DNA from 2 places in the Agrococcus sp. ARC_14 genome. Region 1 is predicted to be linked to the other one. Evidence: riboswitches for the same ligand, from Rfam matches in the RefSeq annotation. Region 1 holds a riboswitch; the other holds the start of a gene.
The links. A riboswitch is a leader RNA that binds a small molecule or an ion and turns the genes downstream of it on or off. The one in region 1 is predicted to bind thiamine pyrophosphate.

Region 1 (3,396 bases):
CGGCGTCGAACGGAGTGCGGATGGATTGGGACGCCTGGGGCGGAGACGTGCTCTCCGCGGACGCGAAGGCTGCGCGCACGCCTGCGCCGCCGACGCGCGTCGAGGCCGCCCGTGAGCTCGTCGTCGAGCGTCACGACGGCTACGTCGGCGCCGTCGTGCGCGTCGAGGCCGGCAACGTGCACCTCGAGGACCGTCGCGGCGCCGTGCGCGCGTTCCCCCTGGGCCGCGGCTTCTTCATCGACGGCGTCGAGGTCGAGCTCGTGCCCGCGGTCGCGAAGCAGGCGGGATCGACGCGCACCGCATCCGGCTCCCGTGCCGTCGGGGGGTTGCGGGCGCGCGTCGCGCTGCCGAGTCGCATCCTCGTCGAGGGCGTGCACGACGCCGAGCTCGTCGAGCAGGTGTGGGGCCACGACCTGCGTGTCGAGGGCGTCGTCGTGGAGCCGCTGCACGGCGCCGATGACCTGGCCGCGATCGTGGCAGAGTTCGCGCCCACCCGCGAGCGCCGCCTCGGCATCCTGCTCGACCACCTCGTGCCGGGCTCGAAGGAGTCGCGCATCGCCGCAGCCGTGACGAGCGGGCCGCACGGTGCCCACGTGCGCATCGTCGGCCATCCGTTCATCGACATCTGGCAGGCGGTGAAGCCGGCGCGGCTCGGCATCGCTGCGTGGCCGGCGGTGCCGAAGGGCGAGGACTGGAAGCGCGGCACCCTGCAGCGGCTCGGCATGCCGCACGGCAGCCAGGAGGATGTCGGGCGGGCGTGGCAGCGCATCCGCTCCCGGGTGCGCGACTGGAACGATCTCGAGCCAGAGCTGCTCGGCCGCGTCGAGGAGCTCATCGACTTCGTGACGGCGGCGTCCTCACCGCCGGCCGGGTAGCCGCCGCCGGCGACGCATCCGGACCGGTCAAGCGAGCGGCTGCACCTCGGTCAGCCGCGGCAGCTTCGGGTCGCGGCCGTCGCCGGAGGAACGGCCTGTGAAGCGACGGCCGAGCCACGGCAGCACGTACTCGCGGTAGTAGCCCAGATCGCGCCTGCCCTCTGCAGTGGTCGCGCCGGCGAGATCGCGCCAGCCTGCCGGCGCCTCGTGGCCGAGCGCGCGCAGCACGTTGCGCGCGACGTGCGCGTGACCCGCGGCGTTGAGGTGCAGCCGGTCGATCGACCAGAAGCGCGGGCTGCGCAGCTCGGGGTCGCCCCAGTTGTCGACGTAGGGCGCATCGAGATCCCCGATGCGCGACTCCACGGCGCGAGCGAGGGCGTCGCCGCGGCGCTGCATCACGGCACCGATCGGCATCACCTGGCTGGGGTTGCCGCCCGAGAGCAGGATCGGGCGGATGCCCGCGGCCGCGATGCGATGCGCGGCCTCGGCCAGGCGGGCGCCCACGTGGTCGATGGAGACGCGCGGCCGCAGGATGTCGTTGCCGCCGCCGTTGATGCTGATCGCCTCGGGGTGCAGGGCGATCGCGGCATCGAGCTGCTCGGAGAGGATGCCGTGGAGCTTGCGCCCGCGGATGGCGAGGTTGGCGTAGCGCACCGGCGCGCCCTGCGCGGTCGCGAGGCCCGCGGCGACGAAGTCGGCCCAGCCGCGCAACGAACCATCAGGCAGCTCGTCGCCGACGCCCTCGGTGAAGCTGTCGCCGATGGCGACGAACGATCGGATCGGCTGCGCTGTCGCTGCTGGTCCCTCGGCCCCGGTCTCGATCACCGGCCCAGCCTACGGCCGCAGGGCCACGAGCCGGCCCGCGACCTGCGGTCGGGCTAGACTGCAGTTCTGACACGGGAGTCCGGTGCGCCGGGCTGAGAGGAAGACTGCAGTCTTCGACCGTCAAACCTGATCTGGATCATGCCAGCGCAGGGAGGACACACCACCCGTGCCATCACTCCGAGTGAAGGGCACCGCATGACCACCACATCCACCACATCCACCGCGTCGCCGCGTGCGCGCACCAGTCGCTGGCGGGTCGTCGACATCGTCGTCGCCGCCGTGCTCGGCGTCGCCACGGGGCTCCTGTTCGTGCTCTGGAACGGCGTCGGCTACGTCTGGTTCGAGGGCATGGACGCGCTCACGCCGGGCTTCGGCGGCCTGGCAGTCGGCATCTGGCTCATCGGCGGCGTGCTCGGCGGGCTCATCATCCGCAAGCCGGGCGCCGCGCTGTTCGTCGAGCTGCTGGCCTCGACAGTCTCGATGCTGCTCGGCAGCGTGTGGGCGATCGAGACCGTCTATGCAGGCATCGCGCAGGGCCTCGGCGCCGAGCTGATCTTCCTGCTGTTCGCATACCGCCGCTTCGGGGTCTTCGTGGCGATGCTCGCCGGCATCGGTGCGGCCGTCGCCGCCTGGACGCTCGAGCTGTTCACCTCCGGCAACCTCGCGATGAGCGGGGAGTTCCTGCTCATCTACCTCGGCTGCCTCGTGGTCTCCGGCGCGCTGCTGGCGGGCCTCGTCGGCTGGCTGCTGACCCGTGCGCTCGCGGCGACGGGCGTGCTCGACCGGTTCGCGTCCGGGCGCTCGCGCGGCAGGTGAGCGGCTCCCGCATCCGCGCGCGCGGCTGGGGCTGGCAGCACGCCGGTCGCGCGGCGCCCGCGCTCGCCGGGCTCGACCTCGACGTCGAGCCCGGCGAGCGGGTGCTGCTGCTGGGGCCCTCGGGCGCTGGCAAGTCGACGCTGCTCTCGGCCCTCGCCGGCGTGCTCGGCGGCGAGGACGAGGGCGATGAGTCCGGCGAGCTGACCGTCGACGGCGCGCACCCGGCGACCCGACGGGGCACCACCGACGCCGGCACCGCCGGCCTCGTGCTGCAGGATCCGCAGGCGAACACGATCATGTCGCACGTCGGCGACGACGTGGCCTTCGGCTGCGAGAACCTCGCGGTGCCGCGCGACGAGATCTGGCAGCGGGTGCGCCACGCGCTCGCCGCCGTCGGGCTCGACGTGGCGCTCGACCGCTCGACGGCGGCGCTCTCCGGCGGGCAGCGGCAGCGGCTCGCGCTCGCGGGCGTCATCGCGATGCGGCCTGGCCTCATCCTGCTCGACGAGCCGACGGCCAACCTCGACCCCGCGGGGGTCGTGGAGGTGCGGGATGCCGTGGCGCGCGTCGCAGCCGAGACCGGCGCGACGCTCGTGGTCGTCGAGCACCGCGTGGAGACCTGGCTGCCGGTGGTCGACCGCGTCGTGGTGCTCGCCGCAGGCGGCGGCGCCGTGGCCGACGGTGCGCCGACTGCCGTGCTCGACGCCCGCCGCGAGCAGCTGGCCGCGGACGGCGTCTGGGTGCCTGGGCTCCCCGTCGAGATCGCCCGCGGGAGCAGGCACCCGGGCGACGCGCTGCTCGAGCTCGACGCGGTGCGCGCCGGCCGCGGCGGGGTGCCGGCGCACGAGCCCGTCACGCTCGCGATCCGTGCCGGTGAGGC
Region 2 (3,396 bases), 450 kb from region 1:
TCGTTCCGCCCCCTGCTCGATGCGATACCAGGGCACGAGCATCCGCTCGAGCAGGATGGCGAAGCCGTACAGGACCAAGGTCAGCAGGGAGCTGACGACGACGGCGGAGAGCACCAGGTCGGTGCGGAAGACGTTTTTCGCCGACTGCATGAAGACACCGAGGCCTGCCACCGCACCCGCATACTCCGCGAAGATCGCCCCGACGACCGCGTAGGTGATCGAGATGCGCAGGGAGGAGAAGAACGACGGGGCGCTGGACGGCAGCCGGATCATCCGGAAGACGGTCACGCGCGACGCCCCCATCGACCGCAGGAGGTGTTCGGCGTCGGGCTCGGCCGAGCCGAAGCCGCGCATGAATCCGACGACCATCGGGAAGAAGGTCACGAAGGCGACCAGCAGCACCTTCGGCAGCATGCCGAACCCGAACCACAGCACCACGAGCGGCGCGAGGGCGATCATCGGCAGGGTCTGGCTGACGACAACCAGCGGCAGCACGGCGCGTCGCAGCGGCGGTGAGAAGTCGAGCAGCGTCGCGGTGACGAAGGCGACCGTCACTGACAGGCTGAAGCCCAGGAGCGTCGCGGTCAGGGTGGGCATGGCGTGCCGCAGCAGCGCTTCGTGCTCGGCCACCCCGACCCGAGCGATGCGCGCCGGGGATGGCAGCATCTCGGCCGGTACGAGCCCCGCCACCGACACAGCGTGCCACAGGCCCAGCAGCACCAGCACCGCGACGAGCGGCGGGACGACCGCGACGACGGCGCCTCGGGCCGCAGACGCCGCGCCAGCAGCCGCGCTCGCGCTCACGGCAGCAGGTCGTCGGTGTAGTACGCCGACCAGTCGGGCACCTCGGTGACGGTCTCGCCCGCAGCATCGCCGAGGAAGCCTCCGTCGACCAGGAAGGCACCGAACTCATCCCATGCCTGTGGATCGGCCTCGCCGATCGCGCGCCCCTCGATCGTGAAGTAGCCGTCGGTCGCCATCAGCCGCGCGCTCGTGCGCACCAGCTCCTCGGCGTTGCCGAGGGTGTCGGGGTTCGCCTCGATCAGGATGTCGGCTGCCGCATCGGGGTCTTCGGTCGCATAGGCGTAGCCGCGCTGCACCGCCTGCACGAAGGCCGCAGCCTCCTCGGGGTGCTCCGCGAGGTAGGCGTCGCTCGAGATGATCCCCGTGGACTGCTGCTGGGGCACGCCGTAGTCCTGGTAGCGGAAGGCGCGGTACGGGTCGCCGTCGAGCTCGGTCTGGATGCCCTCCCAGGTGGCGACCGAGAGGGTGAAGTCGATCCGCCCCTGACTGAGCGCCTCGTACGCGCCGGTGTCGAGCACGACCTCGTCGAACTCACCCTCGCCTCCATCGCCGACGATCGTCGCCTCCGCCAGCGCCGAGTACAGCGGGGCGCCGAAGCCACCGAAGACGAGCCCGTCGAGGTCGGCGGGCCGCTCGACGTCGTCGCGATCACCGAGCACGACGAGCCGGCCGGTGTCGGTCTGCGTGATCCGGAAGACCGAGACGACGTCGAGCCCGGCGGTGCGCGCCGTCTGCACGTTCGCCTGGCCCCCGATGCCGAAGTCGGCCTCGCCGGCGGAGACGAGCTGCGGCGACGAGGCCGAGCCGTAGGGGAGGATCTGGACGTCGAGCCCTGCCTCCTCGAAGTAGCCCAACGCATCCGCCACATAGACGCCGATGTGGTTCGTGTTCGGCGCCCAGTCGAGCGCGAACGTGACGGGGGAGAGCGCCTCGTCCCCCTCGGATGACGCCGGTTCAGACGGTGCGGGCGACGCGCATCCCGTGAGCATCACGGCGGATGCGACAGCGGCGATGAGCGTGGAGGTCGCGGCCCTGCGGGCGCGGTCGGTGACGTGACGACGCATGGTGTGTGCCCTTTCGAATGGGGTCGGGGCACGGGTTGGAAGAGCTGCCTCCCTGCGCTGGCATGACCCAGATCAGGTTCGACGGTCGAAGGTTGGGGGCCTTCCTCTCAGCCCGGCCTACCGGACTCCCGTGTGACGCCATGCTATCGGAACGACTGCCTTCCGCGCTCGCGGCGAGACGGATGCCCCGCGCCCGCGGCAAGTGGCCCGCGGCTATCGTTGTGGGCGTGACCATGCCGACGGATCAGACCACGACAGCCCCGATGACTCCGCAGCAGTACGGCGTGGGGGCACGCTTCACGCTCTCGGTCTACAGCTCCGACTACGTCTCGATCATCCTCGGCGCCCTGGGCGAAGCGGATGCGACCGGTCTCACGGTCGAGACGAACGACATCTCGACCTTCCTCGGCGGTGCCGAGGCGGATGTGCTCCGATACCTGCGCGACGTCGTCGCGGCTGCGGCACGCACCGGCGCGCACATCTCGGTGAGCATCCTGCTCTCGCGCGGCTGCCCCGGCGAGCTCGAGTGCGAGCTGCCCGCCGGCGTCGGCGCTCTCGCCGCCGAGCCGATCTCGCTCCGGGCGACCGGCATCCGCGCCCGCGCGCACTGGTCGCTGTACCCGCTGCTCGACGGCGCGGCCGGCGGCGATCGAGCACGCGATCACATGACGCCGATCTACGACGTGATCGAGCGTGCGAAGCAGGATGGCCTCTACTCCGGCTCTGACCACTACGCTACGAGGCTCGACGGCGACCTCGCCGCCGTGCTCGAGACGGCGGCAAACGCCTGGATCGAGGTCGGTCGCACGGTGCAGCACGTCGCCACCCACCTCACCGTCTCGCTGAACAGCCCGACGCCCATCCCCGCGTGAGCCGCATGAGCGAGCGCCGCATGCACTTCGTGGGCATGGTGAACCCGCCCACGAGCCAGTACGCCGAGAACTGGCGCCACCCGCTCGGCCGGGGCGACTGGCTGCGGAGCGGCTTCTACGCCGATCTCGGCCGCACCCTCGAGCGGGGCCTGTTCGACATGGTCTTCTTCGCGGATGCGCTGGCGGTGCCCGAGGATCGTGAGGGCGGCTTCGGCATCACCCTGGAGACCGGCGGCAAGGGCAGCATCTACCTCGACCCCGTCGCGACCATCTCGCTCGTCGCCGGCGTGACCTCCCGCATCGGGCTGGGAGCGACGGTGTCTACGAGCTTCGTGCCCGCCTACGCGATCGCGCGGCAGCTGCTGACCGTCGACCACCTCTCCGGTGGGCGAGCGGCATGGAACATCGTCACCTCGACCACGGACGCCGAGGCGCGCAACATGGGGCGGAGCGCCATCGCTGACCCAGCATCCCGCTACGACCACGCCGACCGGGTGGTCGAGACAGTGCGAGAACTCTGGCATTCCTGGGAGCCGGATGCGCTCGTGCTCGATCACGACGGCCGTCGCTTCGCCGATCCTGCCGGTGTGCACCGCATTGCGGAGCGGCCGGGGGAGCCGCTCTCGCGCGGGCCCCTCACCCTGCCGCAAAGCCCG

Region 2: it holds a riboswitch for thiamine pyrophosphate, as region 1 does, so the genes downstream of both, MKD51_RS09785 (ABC transporter substrate-binding protein) here and MKD51_RS07620 (ECF transporter S component) in region 1, are expected to answer to the same signal.

The regions. Positions count from the first base shown of each region.
Region 1 is NZ_JAKUDO010000001.1:1,540,246-1,543,641, forward strand. It holds gene MKD51_RS07610 (DUF3097 domain-containing protein) at 21-875, shown strand; gene MKD51_RS07615 (SGNH/GDSL hydrolase family protein) at 903-1,700, opposite strand; TPP riboswitch at 1,762-1,871, shown strand; gene MKD51_RS07620 (ECF transporter S component) at 1,896-2,516, shown strand; gene MKD51_RS07625 (ABC transporter ATP-binding protein) at 2,513-3,396, shown strand, end outside.
Region 2 is NZ_JAKUDO010000001.1:1,986,141-1,989,536, forward strand. It holds gene MKD51_RS09775 (ABC transporter ATP-binding protein) at 1-1, opposite strand, end outside; gene MKD51_RS09780 (ABC transporter permease) at 1-804, opposite strand, end outside; gene MKD51_RS09785 (ABC transporter substrate-binding protein) at 801-1,868, opposite strand; TPP riboswitch at 1,900-2,010, opposite strand; gene MKD51_RS09790 (Ykof family thiamine-binding protein) at 2,102-2,740, shown strand; gene MKD51_RS09795 (NtaA/DmoA family FMN-dependent monooxygenase) at 2,746-3,396, shown strand, end outside.